DNA from 3 places in the Micromonospora chokoriensis genome. Region 1 is predicted to be linked to each of the others. Evidence: riboswitches for the same ligand, from Rfam matches in the RefSeq annotation. Region 1 holds a riboswitch; each other region holds the start of a gene.
What was found. Region 1 has a riboswitch for cobalamin ahead of metE (5-methyltetrahydropteroyltriglutamate--homocysteine S-methyltransferase). Riboswitches for the same ligand answer to the same signal wherever they lie in the genome.

Region 1 (6,028 bases):
CCGCCGACCGGTGGGACCGGGCGGTGCCGCCCACCGACGTGGCAACCGCCCACCTGGTCATGGTCGCCATCGACGACAACGGTCAGCCCCGCGCGGTGCCGCCGCTGCTGCCGGAGACCGATGGGGACCGGCGGCGGTACCGCGAGGCGGAGATCCGCCGCGAGCACCGGTTGGCGCTGCGGCGGGCGCTGCTCGACGGCGCCGAGGAGGGCTGAGCGGTGCTCGGACTCTCCGTTGCGACGCTGGTCGGCTACCTCGCCGCGATCGTCGTCCTCATGGTGACGCCCGGTCCGGACATGATGTTCGTTCTGGCCAACGCCGCCCGTTACGGCACCCGCGCCGGGGTGGTGGCCGCGCTCGGCGTCGCCACCGGGGAGGCGGTGCACATCGCGGCGGTCGTCTGCGGACTCGCCACGGTGATCGCCGCCTCGCCGGTGTTGTTCACCGTGATTCGCTGGGTCGGTGCGGCGTACCTGATCATCCTCGGCGTGCGGGCACTGCGCGGCGCCGGCGCTGCGCCTTCCGGGAGGCCGGAGCAGGGTGGCAGCTCCGGGCGGGCCTTCCTGCGCGGACTGGTGACCAATCTCCTCAATCCCAAGATGATCCTGTTCAGCGTGGCGTTTCTGCCTCAGTTCGTCGATCCGGCACAGGGCAACGCGACCGCTCAACTGGTGCTTCTCGGTGCGGTCTTCGTCGTGGTGCAACTCGCCGTCGATATCGCCCTGGGCGCCGGTGTCGGGCGACTCGGCGCTCGCATGACTGACGGTCGCTTCTCGCGGCGCGTCAACAGGATCTGCGCGGCGGCGTTCGTCGCGCTCGGGGTACGCCTCGCGCTCGGGTCGTAGCGAGGGCCGGTGACCGCCGCCGTAGTCCGGCTCGCGAGGTGGACGTGGCGTGGTCATGCCTGGTAGGCAGGCGGGTGTGCGCATCGTCTCCCTGCTGCCGGCGGCCACGGACATCGTGGCCATGCTCGGCCTGACCGGGCATCTGGTCGGCCGCACGCACGAGTGTGACTGGCCGCCGGGAGACCTGGCCGATGTCCCGACGGTGACGGGGACGTCTCTGCCCGAGGCGTTGACGAGCCGGGAGATCTCGGCGGCGACCGCTGGCGGCGCGCACCGTGGGTCGTCGTTGTACCAGCTCGACGTCACGATGCTGGAAGACCTGAAGCCGGATCTGATCCTGACCCAGGACCTGTGCGACGTGTGTGCGGTCTCCTATGCGCGGGTCAACGACGCGGTGCGGCTGATCGATCTCGATACCAGGGTGGTGTCCCTGGAGGCGAGGACGATCAGCGGGATCCTGGACACGGTCGACGCCGTGGCCGCTTTGACCGACACCAGGGGCAGGGCGGCGGAGATCCGGGCGGACGCCGAACGTCGACTCGCTGCGTTGCCCGGCCCGTCGTCCGACGCGCCGACGGTGCTGTTCGTCGAGTGGCTCGACCCGTTGATGCCGGGTGGGCACTGGGTGCCCGAGCAGATAGCTGCCGCAGGCGGGCGTTCGTTGCTGCTCGGTCCGGGGGCGCACAGCACCCCACACCTGTGGTCGGTCGTTGCCGACCTGGCTCCGGACGTGGTGGTGTTCGGGCCGTGCGGGTTCACACCTGAACGGACCATCGACGAGTTGTCGGTAGCGGCCGGGCAACCGGGCTGGGCTGACCTGCCTGCGGTGCGTCAGGGGCAGGTGTGGGTGGTCGATGGGCCCGCCTACTTCAACCGCCCCGGCCCGAGGGTTGTCGACGGCGCGGAGATCCTCGCCGCCATCCTCGCAGGCCGCCCGGATTCCCGCGCTCGGCAGGTTTCCGTCGGCGCAGGTTGACGAGCCCGTGCGGCCGATGCGGGCATCGGATGCGCGTTCTCGCAAACCACGGTGGGGCGGCAGCGTGCCGCCGCCCCACCGCGCGCTCAGATGAGCGTGCTGCGGATCTCGGCGGCGCCGCTGACCAGGCGGGCCAGGGCCTGCTCGACCTCCGGGTAGCCGCGAGTCTTCAGGCCGCAGTCGGGGTTGACCCAGAGCCTTTCGGCGGGCACCGCGGCGACGGCGCGGCGTAGCGCGTCGTTGACCTCCGCCTGTTCCGGTACGCGGGGTGAGTGGATGTCGTACACCCCGGGGCCGACTCCCCGGTGGTAGCCGGTGGTGCGCAGGTCGTCGAGGATCTCCATCTTCGAGCGCGACGCCTCGATGCTGGTGACGTCGGCGTCGAGGGCGTCGATCGCGGGAAGGATCTCGCCAAACTCGGAGTAGCACAGGTGGGTGTGGATCTGGGTGGCGTCGGCGATTCCGCTGGTGGCGAGCCGGAACGCCCCGACCGCCCAGTCCAGGTAGGCGCGCTGCTCGTCCTGGCGCAGTGGCAGTGTCTCCCGTAGGGCGGGTTCGTCGACCTGGATGATGCGGATGCCGGCGGCCTCCAGGTCGCGGGCCTCGTCGCGTAGCGCGAGAGCGACCTGGTTGGCGGTGTCGGCGAGGGGTTGGTCGGTGCGGACGAACGACCAGGCCAGGATCGTCACCGGTCCGGTGAGCATGCCCTTGACCGGTCGGTTCGTCAGCGACTGCGCGTAGGTGGACCAGGCGACGGTCATCGGCCCGGTCCGGGTGACGTCGCCGTAGATGATCGGTGGGCGTACGCACCGGGAGCCGTACGACTGCACCCACCCGTTCACCGTGGCGGCGAACCCGTCGAGCTGCTCACCGAAGTACTGCACCATGTCGTTGCGTTCCGGCTCGCCGTGCACCAGCACGTCCAGCCCGAGTCGTTCCTGCACGGCGATGACGTGAGCGACCTCGGCGCGCATCCGCTCGGCGTAGCCGCTGTCATCGAGCCGACCGGCCCGGTGCGCCGCACGGGCCTGCCGCAGCTCCGAGGTCTGGGGGAAGGATCCGATGGTGGTGGTGGGCAGGGGTGGAAGGTTCAGTCGGGCCTGCTGGCTGGCGGCCCGCTGCGCGTACGGCCCGCGCCGTAGGTGCTCGGGACGCAGCGCGTCGAGCCGGGCCCGCACTCCGTCGTTGCGCCAGGCCGCCGGGGTCGCGGGCGAGGCAGGGGGCAGGGCGCCGACGCCGTCGCGCAGGGCGCGTCCGAGAGCGACCACCTCGTCGACCTTCTGCCGGGCGAACGCGAGCCGTGCACGGAGGTCCTGGTCCAGGTCAGGTTCGGCGGCGAGGTCCACCGGTACGTGCAGCAGGGAGCACGAGGTCGACACCGAGACGTGGTCGGCCAGGCCGGTCAGCGCGGCGCCGGTCGCGGCCGCGGAGCGCAGGTCGGTGCGCCAGATGTTGCGCCCGTCGATCAGTCCCGCGACGATCGTCTTGCCGTGCAGCGGGCCGGCGGCGGCGAGCCGGTTCAGGTTGCTTGGCCCGGCGACGAGGTCGATGCCGACCGCTTCGACCGGGGTGCCCAGCAGTGCCGGCAACGCGTCGCCGAGGTCACCGAAGTACGACGCGACGAACAACCGCGGCCGGTGCTTCAGCAGGCCGAGCCGGCGGTACGCGGCGCGCAGCGCGGCGATCTCCTGCGAGGTGCGGTCGGCGGCGTACGCGGGCTCGTCGAGCTGAACCCATTCGACCCCGGCACCGGCCAAGACGCCGAGGATGTCCTCGTAGACAGCGATCAGGTCGTCGAGCCGGTCGAAGGGCCGAAACCCTTCTGGGGCGTCGTCGGTGGCCTTGGACAGCAGGAGGTAGGTCGCCGGCCCGACCAGCACCGGCCTGGTGGTGACGCCGAGCGCCTTCGCCTCGCCGTACTCCCGCACCGCCTTGTCCGTCCGAGCGGTGAACGCTGTGCCCGGGCCGACCTCGGGCACCAGGTAGTGGTAGTTGGTGTCGAACCACTTCGTCAGCTCCAGCGCCGGCTCCCGCTCCGTGCCACGTGCCATGGCGAAGTAGGTGTCCAGGTCGCCGAGACCGAGGCGGCGGAAGCGGTCCGGGACCGCGTCGACCAGAACGGTGGTGTCGAGCACCTGGTCATAGAACGAGAACGTGTTCGACGGGATCGCGTCCAGGCCGGCGTCGCGCAGCGTGCGCCACACGTCGGCGCGGAGGCTGGCGGCAGTCTCTTGAAGGGTGGCCGCGTCGATCCGGCCCGCCCAGTAGGACTCGACGGCGTGCTTCAGTTCGCGGTGCGGACCAATGCGCGGATAGCCGAGCACGGTGCTCAGCCCGAACGGTGTGGTCACGGAACAGGTGTCCTTCCCTCGAGGTCGACCACCGACCACACTGGAGGGACACGGCAGGGCACGGCACGACGACCGGGCCTCGCCCTGACCCTCCCGAGAGGCCGACGGCGGCGCACGCGGACGCGTACGCGGTGCGGGCAGGTCTTCGGACTCGTGGGCGTGACCGGGGTGACCCGATCTCCTACTGGCCGTCGCTTCCCAGACGCTCAGGCGTCCAGTGCGTATGACGGCGGTCGTTCCCACTCACCGCTGCGGGGCAGTCCCGGTTTCCCACCGGGTTCCCTCTTACGACGCCACACCGGAACGGTGCGGCGAACCAGCACTGCCGACCATCGTACGGCCGCGAGCTGTTCCCCGGTGCCGCTGTTGCAGGCAGATCATCCTCGTCGTCCAACCCGAGGCTGGACCGGTCGGGAGTCCGGGGGAGCCCGGACCCCCGACCGGGCCCCGCTACGGCGGGGAGATGGACGGGGCCTGCCCGGAGCCGAAGCGCCATCCTTCGACGGTGCCCTGGGCGGGGTTGTAGCTGCTCGCGCCGAGGGTGCTGTAGGACCAGGTGCCGCCGGGCGTGGCGTGCCAGTACGACCAGTACGCGCTGGCGGGCGGCGTGTTGACGCATGGCTCGGCGGCGGCTGTGGGATAGCCGTTGATTCGGCAGACGAAGGCGAGCCCCCACCGTTGGGTACCTGTCACGGTGAAGCCGGCTCCCTGCAACGCGGCCAGGCCGGTCGGCGGGTCGCCGAGCCGGCAGCCGGTCTGGACACCGAGGCCGAACGCGGTGAGGTCGACCACCACCGTGACGCCCGCGCCCGGGGCGCACGCCGCCGCGTGCGCGGCACGTGGCACCGGGTCGACGGCCACCAGGCCGATGCTGACGACGGTGGCCGCGAGCAGAAGTGCCATCCGTCGGCGCATCGTCGCCCGCCGGCGGGTCACCACGGCGCACACGCCAGGACGGGCGCGGCAGTGTGAGCGCCGGTGGCCGACGAGGTCGCATACCCGGCGCCTGCCATGCCAGGTACGGCCTGAGCGGTGGCCCGGGCGGCGGTGCCCGCGTCGAATTCGCCGGGGGTGTACGCGATGGCGCCCCGGTCGGCTGGTGCGCCCGTGCAGGTGACCTGCAAGCTGACCAGGAATTGACGGGCGCGTAGCCAGGCCGGCGACCGACCGGCGGCGAAGAGCGCCTGGGCGGCGAGCCCGGTGCTGTTCGCGTTGGTCACGCCGTTCGCGGCGAACGAGCCATCACCGCCCTGCACGGAGACCAGCCACTGCGCGGCCGAAGCCGCGACCAACGGACGGTCCGCCGCGAGCAGGGCCTGAACGGCCAGAGCGGTCGCGTCGACGTCGCTGACACAGGTCGGCTGCGCGAAGAGCAGCGGGAAACCACCGTCGGCGCACCGGCTCGCGGCCAGGAACGCCACCGCCGACGACGGTGCACCTCCGGCACGATCCAACGCCAGCACCGCAAAGGACTGGGTGAAGGCGTTGCTGTAGTCACCGAACGCCGACCGGTCGGAGTACCGGCCGCTCGGCGTCAGCAGGCTGCTGAGCCGCGCGAGCAGGTCGACACCGCCGAACGTCGCCGGATTGAGGCCGCGGACCTGGGCACCCAGAGCGAGTTTCGCGGTCGCGCCCGCGTACGCCTCGGTGCCATCGCCGATGTAGCCGGTGATCACGGCCGGTTGGGCGAGCCAGGACATGGCGTTCGCCGCGTTCGTGTCGGCTGCCTTGGCTGCGGCGAAGGCGAACACCGCGTCGAGGGTGAGGCCCTGATCGGGATAGGCGACGCCGTCGTAGACGACCTCGAACCGCTCGCCGTCGACCAGTTGGCGGGCGAGCCAGCCGGCGGCGGCATC
Region 2 (6,505 bases), 1.6 Mb from region 1:
TTCGACACCGTCTGCGTCGGTGACGAAGGGGTCCTCGCGGCCGACTGCGACGCCAAGTCGTGGGCGTACTCGCGGGCCGCCCTGACGGCGGGCGGCGCGGTCCAGGGTCAGCGGCAGCAGGTCCCGGGAACGGCACTGCGGTTCACCCTGCCGGTGATCCCGCCCGGGCAGCCGGACAACGCCACGGGCAACGGCGCGACTGTCGTTCTCGACCTGCCGGCCGACGCCCGGAGCATCTCCTTCATCGGCGCCGGTACGCAGGGCAACCAGAGCACCACCGGCACCGCGACGTTCAGCGACGGCAGCACCGCCGGCATCCCGATCCAGTTCAGCGACTGGACGCTGGGCGGCAACGCCAACGGCACCCCGTCCTACGGCAACGTCGTCGTCGCCAAGACGGCGTACCGACTGCACGGCACCAGCCGGGACGGCGCCCAGCCGTTCCTGTTCGCCACCGCGCCGTACCAGATCCCGGCGGGCAAGACGCTGGTGTCGGTGACCCTGCCGACGCAGACCGGCGACCCCCGCTCGGCGGGCCGGATCCACGTGTTCGCCGTCGCCAACGACGGCACGTCGGCCCCCGCGCTGACCACCGACGCGCCGAAGGACCAGACGGTGAACGCCGGGCAGGCCCTCACGGCGAGCCTCGGTTCGGTGACCGGCGGCGTTCCCGGCACGACGGGCTACCGCGCCCGCGTCCAGTGGGGTGACGGCACGGCTCCGCAGGACGTCACGATCGACGCGTCCGGTGCCATGACCGGGCAGCACACCTACTCCCGCGAGGGCACCTACACGGTGCACGTCACCGCGTGGGACACGGTGTCCAGCAGCACCAAGGCGTTCACCGTCACCGTCGCGAGGGGCGGATCGCAGCCGGCGATCGCGCTGTCCTCGGCGGGCAGCGTCACGACCGGCGGCGCGATCACCGTCGACGGCAGCGGGTTCGCCGCCGGCGAGCAGGTGACCGTCAGCATCGGCACCGACCCGGCCCGGACCACGAAGGTCGCGGCCTCCGCGAAGGGAACCGTGCGCGTCTCGGTTCCGACGTCCGAGGGCGCGCAGCCCGGCCGGTACGCGGTCACCGCGACCGGCGCGTCCTCCCGTACGCCGGCCACGGCCACCGTCCAGGTGACCGAGCAGGCGCAGGCGCGGACCTACCAGCCGAGGGCGGTGCTGTTGACGGCCTCGGGGCCGCGCGCGACGGCGATCACCGTCGACGGTTCCGGGTTCGTGCCGAACGAGGTGGTCACGATCACCTTCGGCAACGGCGTCGCGGTCACCACCGTGCGCGCGAACGGTGACGGTGTCATCTCGGGCGCGACGGTGAGCGTTCCGGGAGCGGCGAAGCCCGGGGCGACAAGCGTCACCCTGACCGGCGAGACGTCGGCCATGACGGTGTCCCGACCGTTCACCGTCACCGGCTAGGACGGAGTCGACGCGTAGGGCGGGCCGTCCTCACGGCCCGCCCTACGCGGGGCGGAACTGACCGCCGCCGTGCCGTACCGTCGGCCGCGATGGCCGGAACACGTGCTCGTCGCGTCCGGTCAGTGAGGTGGCAGCACGATCTCAATCCACCCGGGGCGCGCCCAGCCGAAGGTGCCACCGCGCCCCACGGCCGGTGAGCCGGACGATCGCCAACGGCTCCACGTCCACCTGCCGGTACGCCGCCAACGGCAGGTCCAGGGCGTGCACGACCGCAATCCGGATGACCAGCGGGTGCGCGATCACGGTGATCCGCCGGTCGGCGCCTCGTTGTCCGTCCAACCAGCGACCGACCCGGTCCCGCACCGCGGCGACGGACTCACCGCCGTGCGGTGCGGACTCCGGTTCGGACATCCACTCGTGCAGCGCCTGCGGCTGCTCGACGGCGATCTCCTCGAAAGACCGCCCGGTCCAGTCGCCGTGGTCACAGTCCGCCAACGCCACCTCGACGGTGGGCAGCAGACCGAGTGCGCCGGCGGTAGCGGTGGCCGCCACGCCGGGACTGGACACGCAGGCATCGGGGACGCCCAGGTGTCCCCGTCGGGCCTGGGCCAGGGCGAGGGCGGCACGCAGGCCGCCCTCGTCCAGGCCGTCGTCCGGTCCGCCGAAGCGGGCCCGACGTAGGGCGGTGGTGTGCGCGTGGGCGACCAGCCGGAGGCTGGTCGCGGTCATGTGCCCGCAGGCGCGGCGGCGACCCGGCGACGTCGGTCGTGGTGCATCAGGGCCGCGAACAGCAGGCCGATCCCGGTCCACAGCACCACCTGGGTGCCGAGGGAGGCCAGCCGGAAGTCCCACAACAGCGTCGCGGGGAAGTCGGCGGGGACCTCCTGGAACGACGGAAGCACCACGTAGGCGACCACGGTGACCAGCAGGAATCCGCCGACGGCCGCAGCGACGCGCTGCCACAGCGGTGCCTGCGCGCCGACCGATCGGTAGCCCAGCGAGCCCGCCCACACCGCCACCAGACCGAGCACCACCATCAGCAGGTAGGTGACGGTGCGTTGGTTGATGGTGGCCGGATCGCCGACCGCCGGCGGGTTCGCCGGGTACTTGAGGAACGGCACGACCACCGCGCCGAGCAGCGCCGCGCCGGCCAGCAGCAGGCCCGACCGTCCGTCGTCGTAGGCCCGCCGTCGGCGCGCCAGCAGGACGTACGCCGTGGCCAGCAGGCCGCCCATCGCGGCACCGAACAGGCCGGTGGCCAGGAACAGGCCGCCGCGCTGACCGTTACGGCTGACCAGGGCATCCTCGTGGTCGTGCGCACCGAAGGCCGGCTCGGCGTGCGCCGACGCCGCCTCCTCGATGGCGATGGCCGCGTCGACGTGCGGCTCACCGGCGACATAGGCGAACGTCCCGGCGAGCAGACCGGCGATCAGGCCGGCGAGCAGGCCGCGGACGAGGACGGTGACGAACGGGGGAGTGGTGGTGGCCGTCAGTGGCACGGAACACCCAGCAGGTGCCGGCCGTCGTGCATCAGCTCGTGCAGGTACATGCCACTGCGCGACACCGCGCCCTGGTCGAAGGCGACGAGGTAGGCCAGCAACGCGAGCGCGGTGACGGTGGCCAACACCGTCCACAGCAGACGCGTGGTGCCAGCGGGATTCACCAACGGCTGGCTGGACGTGGAACTGGACATGTGATCACGAACCTCCCCGGGGATGACGCGTCCCCATCGCAAGGCTGCGGACGACCGAGCGTCCTGGCTCGCGGTCCCTCTGAAGGTGGGGGAACCGCTCACAGTGGCGCGACCGCGCCGGAATCACACCGGCTTCCCTCGCGTCGCCGCAGATAGTGGGTCGACGGTATCGGTGCCACCTCAGGCGGTCAACCCGGTCCCCGGGCAGCGCCCCCGGCTCGCCGACGTACGGGTACCGGCACATCGTCACTTCGGCCAGGCGACGGTATTCGCCCGGTCGGAGTGTCGCGGAGTTCCGGCTGGTACGCGCGTTCCGCGGCCGGCGGCCGGTCTGTTACCGCTAACATGGTCACCCTGCCAGATCGGTCGACGGCACCGGGCCGAGCCGGAGGTCCGACCAGTGGTGGAGCGGGGTGGGTGGACGTGAGCGCGCCGGGACGGGTCCGATGACGACCGGTGCGGGCGTGCGGGAGTCGGGGATCGTCGACGCGCACCATCACCTCTGGGTTCGCGCCCGGCACCCGCAGCCCTGGATCGACCCGCACACCATGGCCGCGATCGACGACGACTTCACCCCGGTCGATCTCGGCCCGGCCACCCGGGTCGCCGGAGTCACCCGGACCGTCGTCGTGCAGTCCGTCGCCGCCCGGTCGGAGACGCCGGAGCTGTTGGGGATCGCGGCGGACGACCCGCTCATCGCCGGGGTCGTCGGGTGGGTCGACCTCACCGCCGACGATGTCGTCGGGCGCCTGGAGCGACTCCGGGCGGCGCGGGGCGGCGAGCGGCTCGTCGGGATCCGCCATCTGGTCCAGTCCGAGCCGGATCCGGCCTATCTCGACCGTCCCGACGTGCGCAGGGGTGTCGCTGCGGTCGGTGCTGCCGGCCTCGCCTTCGACCTGCTCGTACGCCATCACCAGTTGCCGGCGGCCACCCGGCTCGTCCGTGACCTGCCCCAGGTCCGGTTCGTCCTGGACCACCTCGGTAAGCCGCCACTCGGGAGCGGTGGCCTCGGCGACTGGCCCCGTGACCTGCGGACGCTCGCCGCCGAACCCAACACGACGGCGAAGCTCTCCGGCCTGGTGACCGAGGTGAGCGGCAGCTCATGGACGGTGGCGGACCTGCGGCCGGCCGTCGAGCACGCACTGGAGGTGTTCGGGCCGGGCCGGCTGATGTTCGGCTCGGACTGGCCGGTGTGTCTGCTGGCCACCTCGTACACCCGCTGGGTCAGGGTCCTCGGCGACCTGCTGGAGCCGCTGACCGACGGCGAGCGCGCGGCGATCTGGCGACAGACGGCCAGTCGGGAGTACCGGCTCGCGGCGTCCTGACCCGCTTGGGGGCCGTCGGTTGACCAGCCGGGAGTTCGGCGGAGAAAGAGATGCCCTCGACCGCCACCGGGCATAGCATGTTATCGATAACATGCTCGCGATGGTCCGCCGGATCGAGCCGGAGGGCCACCCTAGGGTGCGGGGTGCGCATGGTCGTCGGGGCCGGACCTGGCAGTCCAGTGTGGACATTCGCGCCCAGAGCACCCTCGCCGACCCTCGACGGGCGTCGCCGCGCCGCTCGGCCGCACTTGTGCCGATTTGATCAGACGTATGCGCGGGGCGGTCCGGGTAACGATGTCAAAACATGGTTGTAAGACCTTGGCAATCCACGGGGGTGCATGGCATGGTAACGGCTGATCAAGGGAAACATCTGACCTATCGTGACGGTGCGGCAGGTCGACACCCGGCTCTCCCCTGCGCGGGGAGGCTCGGTCGCTCATAGGTGCTCGGCGCGACGGCGGGTCCTTCCGTCGAGCGCCGGCCCCACGATGGGGAGGTCAGGTCCGACGATGAGTACCGCCGAGGCATCCGCCGGCACGCAGCGCGGCGACATCGCCGACTGGCTCCGGGAACGGGTCTCCCACGCCGTCTCCGAGTTCACCGCCGCCACCGCGTTGGTCGTCCTGTTCGTCGCGCTGACCTTCGCGAGTCCCTACTTCCTGACGGCGGACAACCTCTTCAACATCGGGGCCCAGACGGCGGTGATCGCCATCATCGCCACCGCGCAGACGATGGTCATCATCACCAAGGGCATCGATCTCTCCGTCGGGTCGGTGGCCGCGCTCGCCGGCGTGCTGGGAGCGATGACCGTCCGCGACCTCGGCTTCTCTCTCCTGGCGGCGACGGCGGTCGCGATCGGCGTCGGCGCGCTGGCCGGCCTGTTGAACGGCCTGCTGGTGACGGCCGCCCGGATCCCACCGTTCATCGCGACGCTGGGAACGATGTCCGTGGGCCGTGGTCTGGTCTTCATCATCACCGGCGCGGTCGGCGTCTACGGCCTGCCCCGGTCGTTCCAACTGCTCGGCAACGGGGAGATCCTCGGCATTCCGTTCGCCGTCGTGATCACCGTCCTGGTCGCCGTCGGGGTCGCCTTCCTGCTCTCCCAGACCCGCTTCGGCCAGTACACCTACGCGATGGGCTCCAACCTGGAGGCCGCGCGTCGCTCCGGCATCCGGGTCGGCCGTCACCTCACCGGGGTGTACGTGCTGGCGGGTGTGCTGGTCGGGCTCGGCGGCATGATCGCCGCCTCCCGGGTCAACTCCGGCCAGCCCAACTACGGGATCTCGCTGGAGCTCGACGTCATCGCCGCCGCGGTCATCGGCGGAGCCAGCCTGTTCGGAGGGCAGGGCCGCATCGTCGGGACGATCATCGGCGCCTTCCTCATCGCCCTGGTCCGGAACGGGGCCGTCCTGCTCGACATCAGCATCCACTACCAGCAGGTGATCGTCGGCCTGATCATCTGGGCCGCCGTCTACTTCGACCAGTACCGCCGCCGGCGGCTGGAATCGCGGGGTTGACATGCCATTCCACGAGTCCGAACGAGGAAGGACACCCACCATGGCACACACCACCACCAGTCGACCGACGCGCACGCGTCTTGTTCGTGCCCAGGCCATCCTGGCCGCGGTCGCGGCCACCGCCCTGCTCAGCGCCTGCGGCGGCGTCGAGGTCCGGGACGGCGGCGGCGACGGCGCGAGCAAGGACGCGAGCGGGCCGTTGAAGCTCGCCGTCGTACCGAAGGCCGTCGGCGCCGACTACTGGAACACGGTGAAGGCGGGCGCGGAGTGCGCCGCGCAGCGCGCCGGGGACGTCACCGTCCAGTGGGACGGGGTGACCGCCGAGACCGACGTCGAGGGCCAGGTCAATCTGATCCAGAACTTCGTCACCAAGAAGGTCGACGGCATCGTCTACGCGGCGACCGACTCCAGCGCCCTGGCGCCCGCCACCGACCAGGCGCTGGCCGCCAAGATCCCGGTCGCGATGATCGACTCCGGCACCAGCCCGCAGCCGTCTAGCGTCCCGCTGTTCGCCACCGACAACCGCGCCTCGGCGACCGAGGCGG
Region 3 (6,505 bases), 1.6 Mb from region 1:
GGCATGTCGGTGGTGCTGGTGAGCCACAACATGCCGCAGGTGCTCGACATCGCCGACCGGGTCGAGGTGCTGCGCCTCGGCCGCCGCGCGGCCCGGCTCCGCGCCGACGAGGTCACCACCGACGACCTGGTGGCGGCGATGACCGGGAGCACCAGCACGGACCGGGACGAGCGGTGACGACGAACGTCCCGGCCGACGGCGACGGCTGGCACAGCCGGTGACAGGCCCCCTCGGTCGGCGGACCGCGGTGGACACCGCGCGCCCACAGGTGCGGTTCAGCCCACTGGGATTCGGTGCCTCGCAGGGCGGCAACCTCCACCGGAGGACGTCGGACGAGGCGTTCGCCGCCGCGGTGGACACCGCGTGGGCCGGGGGTGTCCGATACTTCGACACCGCGCCGCACTACGGGCTCGGCCTGTCCGAGCGGCGTCTGGGTGCCGCCCTGCGCTCCCGCCCCCGTGCCGAGTACGTGGTGTCCACCAAGGTCGGTCGGCTGCTCGTGCCGTCGCCGGAGACCGCGCACCTGCGTGACCCGGAGGGGTTCGACGTGCCCGCCGACCACCGACGGGTCTGGGACTTCAGCCGCGACGGCGTACACCGGTCGGTGGAGGCGAGCCTTCGACGCACCGGCCTGGACCGGATCGACGTGGTGTACCTGCACGACCCGGACGACCACTGGGAGCAGGCCGCGTACGAGGCGCTGCCGGCGTTGGTGGAGCTGCGCGAGCAGGGCGTGATCGGCGCGATCGGCGCCGGGATGAACCAGTCCGCGATGCTGGCCCGCTTCGTCACGGAGACCGACGTCGACGTGGTGATGTGCGCCGGCCGGTACACGCTGCTGGAGCAGGGCGCGTTGACCGACCTGTTACCCGCCGCGCAGGCCCGCCGCGTCGGGGTGGTGATCGCCGGGGTCTACAACTCCGGGCTGCTGGCCCGGGACCTGCCGCCCAGCGACGCCGCCTACAACTACCAGCGGGCGCCGGTGGAGGTGGTCGGTCAGGCCCGGCGGATAGCGCGGGTCTGTCAGACGTACGGCGTCACGCTGCCCCAGGCGGCGTTGGCGTTCGTCCGTCGGCACCCGGCCGTGGTCTCGACAGTGGTCGGCGTGCGGGACGCGGTCCAGGTGACCGAGACCCTGCGCCGGTTCGACACCGAGGTCCCGGACCAGCTCTGGGCGGCGCTGTACGAGGCGGGGCTGCTCGACGTGCAGCCGTAGCGTCAGCGGTCAGGGGCCCGTCACTCGGTGGTGGTCGCGTCCCCGTCGTCGGGCAACCCGTGCAACGACTCCTCCACACCGATCAGGTGGTTGGCCATCCGGGTGCGGGCCCGCTCCGGGTCACGCGCCACGAGGGCCTTGAGGATCGCCACGTGTTCGTCATGGGTACGCCGGTCCGCGCCCTCCTCGTGCAGGCTCCGCCAGAGCCGCCCGCGGATGGTGCGACCGGCGAACGCCTCGATGAGCCCGACGAGCACCGGATTGTCGGCGTGCACGGCGATGATCCGGTGGAAGGCGATGTCGATTTCGAGGATGCGTTCGTGGTCCTGCGGTGACTGGCCGACCATCCGGGCCGCCTCGTCGAGGAGCTCCCCGGCCTGGGCGAGTGCCTCGTCGGTGATCCTGGTGGCGGCCAACCGGGCTGCCTCGCACTCCAGCAGCCGCCGGACGGTGTGGATGTGCCGAGGGTCGTCCTGACCCTGGAAGTCCACCACGAAGCCCATCGGGGCCAGCAGTTGCGGCGCGTCGAGGTTGGTGACGTAGGTGCCGTCACCCTGGCGGATGTTGACGATGCCGAGGATCGACAGCGCCGACATCCCCTCGCGCAGCGAGCCGCGCGAGACGCCGAGGGACTCGGCGAGGTCCTTCTCGATCGGCAGGCGGTCCCCGGGCTTGAACTTCCCGTCCAGGATCATCCGCTTGATGCCGTTCACCACTTCGTCAGTGCGTGACATGGTCCCCCTAGCGGCCAGCGGATGTGGCCGTCCCACCCGCGATCACGTACGGCTCCGGAGATGACACGGTAGTCGGGTCCGCCGCCGCCCAGTAGTGGCCGTCGGGAAAGCGGTAGAGCGCGATCGACTCGGGACGCATCCGGGTGGAGTAGCCGGGCTGGTCGGGCAGCACGTAGCCGCTGCCCGAGCCGGTGTCGCGGATGACGCACGGGTCGGTGAAGTGCTCGTGCAGGTGGTCGACGAACTCGGTGACCCGGTTGGTGAGGTCTCCCGAGACCGCGACGTAGTCGAGCACCGACACGTGCTGGACCATCTCGCACAGCCCGACGCCGCCGGCGTGCGGGCAGACCGGTACGTCGAACTTCGCGGCGAGGAGCAGCACGGCGACGATCTCGTTGATGCTGGCCAGTCGACCGGTGTCCAACTGGCAGAAGTCGATGGCCCCGGCCTGGAACAGCTGCTTGAACATCACCCGGTTGTGGCAGTGTTCGCCGGTGGCGACGCCGATCGGGGCGACGGCCCGGCGGACGGCCGCGTGGCCGAGGATGTCGTCGGGGCTGGTCGGCTCCTCGATCCACAGCGGTGTGAACGGGGCGAGGGCGGTGACCCACTCGATGGCCTGGCCGACGTCCCACACCTGGTTGGCGTCGATCATCAGGTTGCGGTCCGGGCCCAGGATCTCCCGGGCGATCGCGCATCGGCGGATGTCGTCGTCGAGGTTGGCGCCCACCTTGAGCTTGACGTAGCCGTAGCCGCTGTCGACGGCTTCCTGGCACAGCCGGCGCAGCTTGTCGTCGCCGTAGCCGAGCCAGCCGGCCGAGGTGGTGTAGGCGGGGTAGCCGGTGCGGTCCAGCTCGGCGAGGCGCTCGGCCTTCGTGCTCTCCTTGGCGCGCAGGATGGCCAGTGCCTCGTCGCGGGTCAGCGCGTCGGACAGGTAGCGCAGGTCCGCGATGTCGACGAGCTGTTCGGGGGTCATGTCCACCAGGAGCCGCCACAGCGGCTTGGCGGCGAGGCGGGCCACCAGGTCCCACGAGGCGTTCAGCACGGCCGCGAGCGACAGGTGGACGACGCCCTTCTCGGGCCCGAGCCACCGCAACTGCGAGTCGGAGGTGAGGAGGCGGTAGACCGCCCCCATGTCGGCCGCCATCGCCGCCACGTCCATGCCCACGAGGAGCTGTGCCTGGTGGACCGCCGCGGCGGCGACGATGTCGTTGCCGCGACCGATGGTGAAGGTCAGTCCGTGGCCCGCGAGCGGCGCGCCCACGCTGTCGGTGCCGTCGGTGTGCAGGACGACGTAGGCCGCCGAATAGTCGCCGTCCTTGTTCATGGCGTCTGACCCGTCAGCGGTCAGGGAGGTGGGGAAGCGGACGTCCTCGACGGTGACAGCAGTGATCTGCGGCATGCGCTCCTCGCCCGACTAGGCAAAAGATCAGATGATCATTCGGAGTATACGGAGGCTGGTTCAGGCACGTCAACGACGTCGATCACCCGACCGAGGCAGACATCCAATGTTTCTGATCGATATCGGTCTTCTGGTGAGAGATGCTTGCCGCCTGGCGTGTGCGGACGCCGAGCGACCGCCGCAGCGGTGGAGATGTCCCGCCGGAGCGGCCCGCGTTCGCGTACGGGCGCTGATGTCGAACCCCAAACCGCTGGTGGTGGTCGCGTGCTGTGCGAAGTGGAGCCCCGGCCCGCAGGGTGGGTCGAATGCCGGACGGCGGTGCGCGGGTCGGAGCGAGGGTCCGGGTCAGTGGCGCACCGAGGGTTGTGAAGATTGGATGTTCACCCTGACTACTGATATCGACAACGAAGTATGAGCAACGTTCCTTACATCTGGATCCTGCATACATCGCATCTTTGTGGAGCGTTGCCGGCTGTCCCGCTGCCGTGTCGCGCCGCTGACCGCCGCTTCCCACAGGCGTCGGCCGCCCGGGTCGGGTGGCCGGGGGTGCGGTCGGGTGACGGTCGTCACCGCCTCCGCCGCCGACACGCCCACACCGACATGTGGGGTGTGACAACCGCCGGGTCCCTATATATGGTGTCGAGCGCAGCTGGTTCGACCGCTCACCCAGGGCGGTCGAGGCAAGAGGGAACCCGGTGGAAATCCGGGACTGTCCCGCAGCGGTGAGTGGGAACGACAGCCGTCATCAGCACTGGGCCACGTTCGGCCTGGGAAGCGACGGCCAGTAGGAGACCGGCGAGCCCGGTCGCGCCCACGAGTCCGAAGACCTGCCAGCGCGCCGCGTACCCGCACCCGGGTGTGCGGCGGTCCGAGGCCGCGTGGGACGGCTGACGCCACCTGATCCCACGCCGCCCCGGCGTGGCGTCCGTCGGTGTCTGTCTCCGCGCGTTCGGACCTCCAGGTCTCGAACTCCGAGGAGCGAGTGGTGACAGTCACCCAGGTAGTCCCGGCCAGCACCGACGCGGCACTGCGGCGGACGCCGATGCAGGTCCGCAAGCGCGACGGCGCGACCGAACCCGTGGACGTGAACAAGATCGTCCGAGCGGTGGAGCGGTGGGCCGACGACCTGACCGACGTCGACCCGATGCGCGTCGCCACCCGCACGATCAGCGGCCTGTACGACGGCGCGACGACAGCGGAACTGGACCGGCTGTCCATCCAGACCGCGGCCGAGATGATCGGTGAGGAGCCGCAGTACTCCCGCCTCGCCGCGCGGCTGCTGGCCGGCTACGTCGACAAGGAGGTACGCCGGCAGGGCATCACCTCGTTCAGCGCGGCGATCCGGGTCGGCCACGCCGAGGGTCTGATCGGGGACGACACCGCCGCGTTCGTCGCCGCACACGCCACGACCCTCGATGCCGCCGTCGACCCGGACGGCGACCGCCGGTTCGAGTACTTCGGCCTGCGCACCGTCTACGACCGCTACCTGCTGCGCCACCCCACCAGCCGGCTGGTGCTGGAGACCCCGCAGTACTGGCTGCTGCGGGTGGCCTGTGGTCTGTCCCGCACGCCGGACGAGGCGGTCGGCTTCTACCGGTTGATGTCCAGCCTGGCGTACCTGCCCAGCTCACCGACGCTGTTCAACTCCGGGACCCGGCACACCCAGATGTCCTCCTGCTACCTGGTCGACTCCCCGCTGGACGAGTTGGACTCGATCTACGCCCGGTACGCCCAGGTCGCCAACCTGTCGAAGTTCGCCGGTGGCATCGGCATCGCGTACTCCCGGGTCCGCTCCCGGGGAGCGCTGATCCGCGGCACGAACGGGCAGTCCAACGGGATCGTGCCGTGGCTGCGCACCCTGGACGCGAGCGTCGCGGCGGTCAACCAGGGCGGCCGGCGCAAGGGCGCCGCCTGCGTCTACCTGGAGCCGTGGCACCCGGACATCGAGGAGTTCCTGCACCTGCGGGACAACACCGGCGAGGACGCCCGCCGCACCCACAACCTCAACCTGGCCAACTGGATCCCGGACGAGTTCATGCGCCGGGTCGAGGCCGACGAGATGTGGTCGCTGTTCGACCCGCACGAGGTGCCCGAGCTGCCCGACCTGTGGGGGGAGCGGTTCGACGCCGCGTACCGAAAGGCCGAGGCGCAGGGCCGCTACGTGCGGCAGGTTCCGGCGCGGGAGCTGTACGGGACGATGATGCGCACCCTGGCCCAGACCGGCAACGGGTGGATGACCTTCAAGGACGCGTCGAACCGGCTGTGCAACCAGACCGCCGAGGACGGCAACGTGGTGCACCTGTCCAACCTCTGCACCGAGATCGTCGAGGTGTCCAGCGACACCGAGACCGCCGTGTGCAACCTCGGCTCGGTGAACCTCGCCGCCCACCTCACCGACGGCGACATCGACTGGGAGCGGCTGCGCGCCACGGTGCGTACCGCGGTGACCTTCCTCGACCGGGTCATCGACATCAACTACTACCCGACCACGCAGGCGGCGGCGAGCAACCCCCGCTGGCGGCCGGTCGGGCTCGGGCTGATGGGCCTGCAGGACGTCTTCTTCGCACTGCGGCTGCCGTTCGACTCGCCCACCGCGCGGGAGCTGTCCACCCGGGTCAGCGAGGAGCTGTACCTGACCGCGCTGGAGACCTCCGCCGACCTGGCCCGACAGTACGGCGCGCACCCGTCGTACCCGCAGACGCGGGCCGCGCGGGGCCAGTTGCAGCCCGACCTGTGGGGTGTCGAGGGTACGCAGACCGCACGCTGGGACGCCCTGCGGGAGCAGGTCGCGGCGCACGGGCTGCGCAACTCGCTGCTGGTGGCCGTCGCCCCGACCGCCACCATCGCCTCGATCGCCGGTTGCTACGAGTGCATCGAGCCGCAGGTGTCGAACCTGTTCAAGCGCGAGACGTTGTCGGGGGAGTTCCTCCAGGTCAACACCGCCCTGGTCCGCGAGCTGAAAGCCCGCGGTCTGTGGACCGACCGGATCCGGTCGGCGATCAAGCGGGCCGAGGGGTCGGTGCAGGACATCGCCGAGCTGCCGGCCGGCGTCCGGGAGTTGTTCCGCACCGCGTGGGAGCTGCCGCAGCGGGCGCTGATCGACCTGGCCGCCGCCCGGGCCCCGTTCATCGACCAGTCCCAGTCGCTGAACCT

Region 2: it holds a riboswitch for cobalamin, as region 1 does, so the genes downstream of both, GA0070612_RS23945 (CbtB domain-containing protein) here and metE (5-methyltetrahydropteroyltriglutamate--homocysteine S-methyltransferase) in region 1, are expected to answer to the same signal.
Region 3: it holds a riboswitch for cobalamin, as region 1 does, so the genes downstream of both, GA0070612_RS23905 (ribonucleoside-diphosphate reductase subunit alpha) here and metE (5-methyltetrahydropteroyltriglutamate--homocysteine S-methyltransferase) in region 1, are expected to answer to the same signal.

Annotation. Positions count from the first base shown of each region.
Region 1 covers NZ_LT607409.1:3,501,235-3,507,262, forward strand. Annotated here, with positions in the region: gene GA0070612_RS16500 (acyl-CoA thioesterase) at 1-215, shown strand, start outside; gene GA0070612_RS16505 (LysE family translocator) at 219-845, shown strand; gene GA0070612_RS16510 (ABC transporter substrate-binding protein) at 901-1,821, shown strand; gene metE (5-methyltetrahydropteroyltriglutamate--homocysteine S-methyltransferase) at 1,908-4,172, opposite strand; cobalamin riboswitch at 4,292-4,508, opposite strand; gene GA0070612_RS16520 (hypothetical protein) at 4,623-5,075, opposite strand; gene GA0070612_RS16525 (prenyltransferase/squalene oxidase repeat-containing protein) at 5,105-6,028, opposite strand, start outside.
Region 2 covers NZ_LT607409.1:5,146,438-5,152,942, reverse strand. Annotated here, with positions in the region: gene GA0070612_RS23960 (GH92 family glycosyl hydrolase) at 1-1,425, shown strand, start outside; gene GA0070612_RS23955 (histidine phosphatase family protein) at 1,567-2,154, opposite strand; gene GA0070612_RS23950 (CbtA family protein) at 2,151-2,924, opposite strand; gene GA0070612_RS23945 (CbtB domain-containing protein) at 2,915-3,118, opposite strand; cobalamin riboswitch at 3,154-3,298, opposite strand; gene GA0070612_RS23940 (amidohydrolase family protein) at 3,565-4,443, shown strand; gene GA0070612_RS23935 (ABC transporter permease) at 4,953-5,960, shown strand; gene GA0070612_RS23930 (ABC transporter substrate-binding protein) at 6,001-6,505, shown strand, end outside.
Region 3 covers NZ_LT607409.1:5,138,741-5,145,245, reverse strand. Annotated here, with positions in the region: gene GA0070612_RS23925 (ATP-binding cassette domain-containing protein) at 1-177, shown strand, start outside; gene GA0070612_RS23920 (aldo/keto reductase) at 248-1,216, shown strand; gene GA0070612_RS23915 (FadR/GntR family transcriptional regulator) at 1,237-1,950, opposite strand; gene GA0070612_RS23910 (enolase C-terminal domain-like protein) at 1,958-3,352, opposite strand; cobalamin riboswitch at 3,986-4,201, shown strand; gene GA0070612_RS23905 (ribonucleoside-diphosphate reductase subunit alpha) at 4,395-6,505, shown strand, end outside.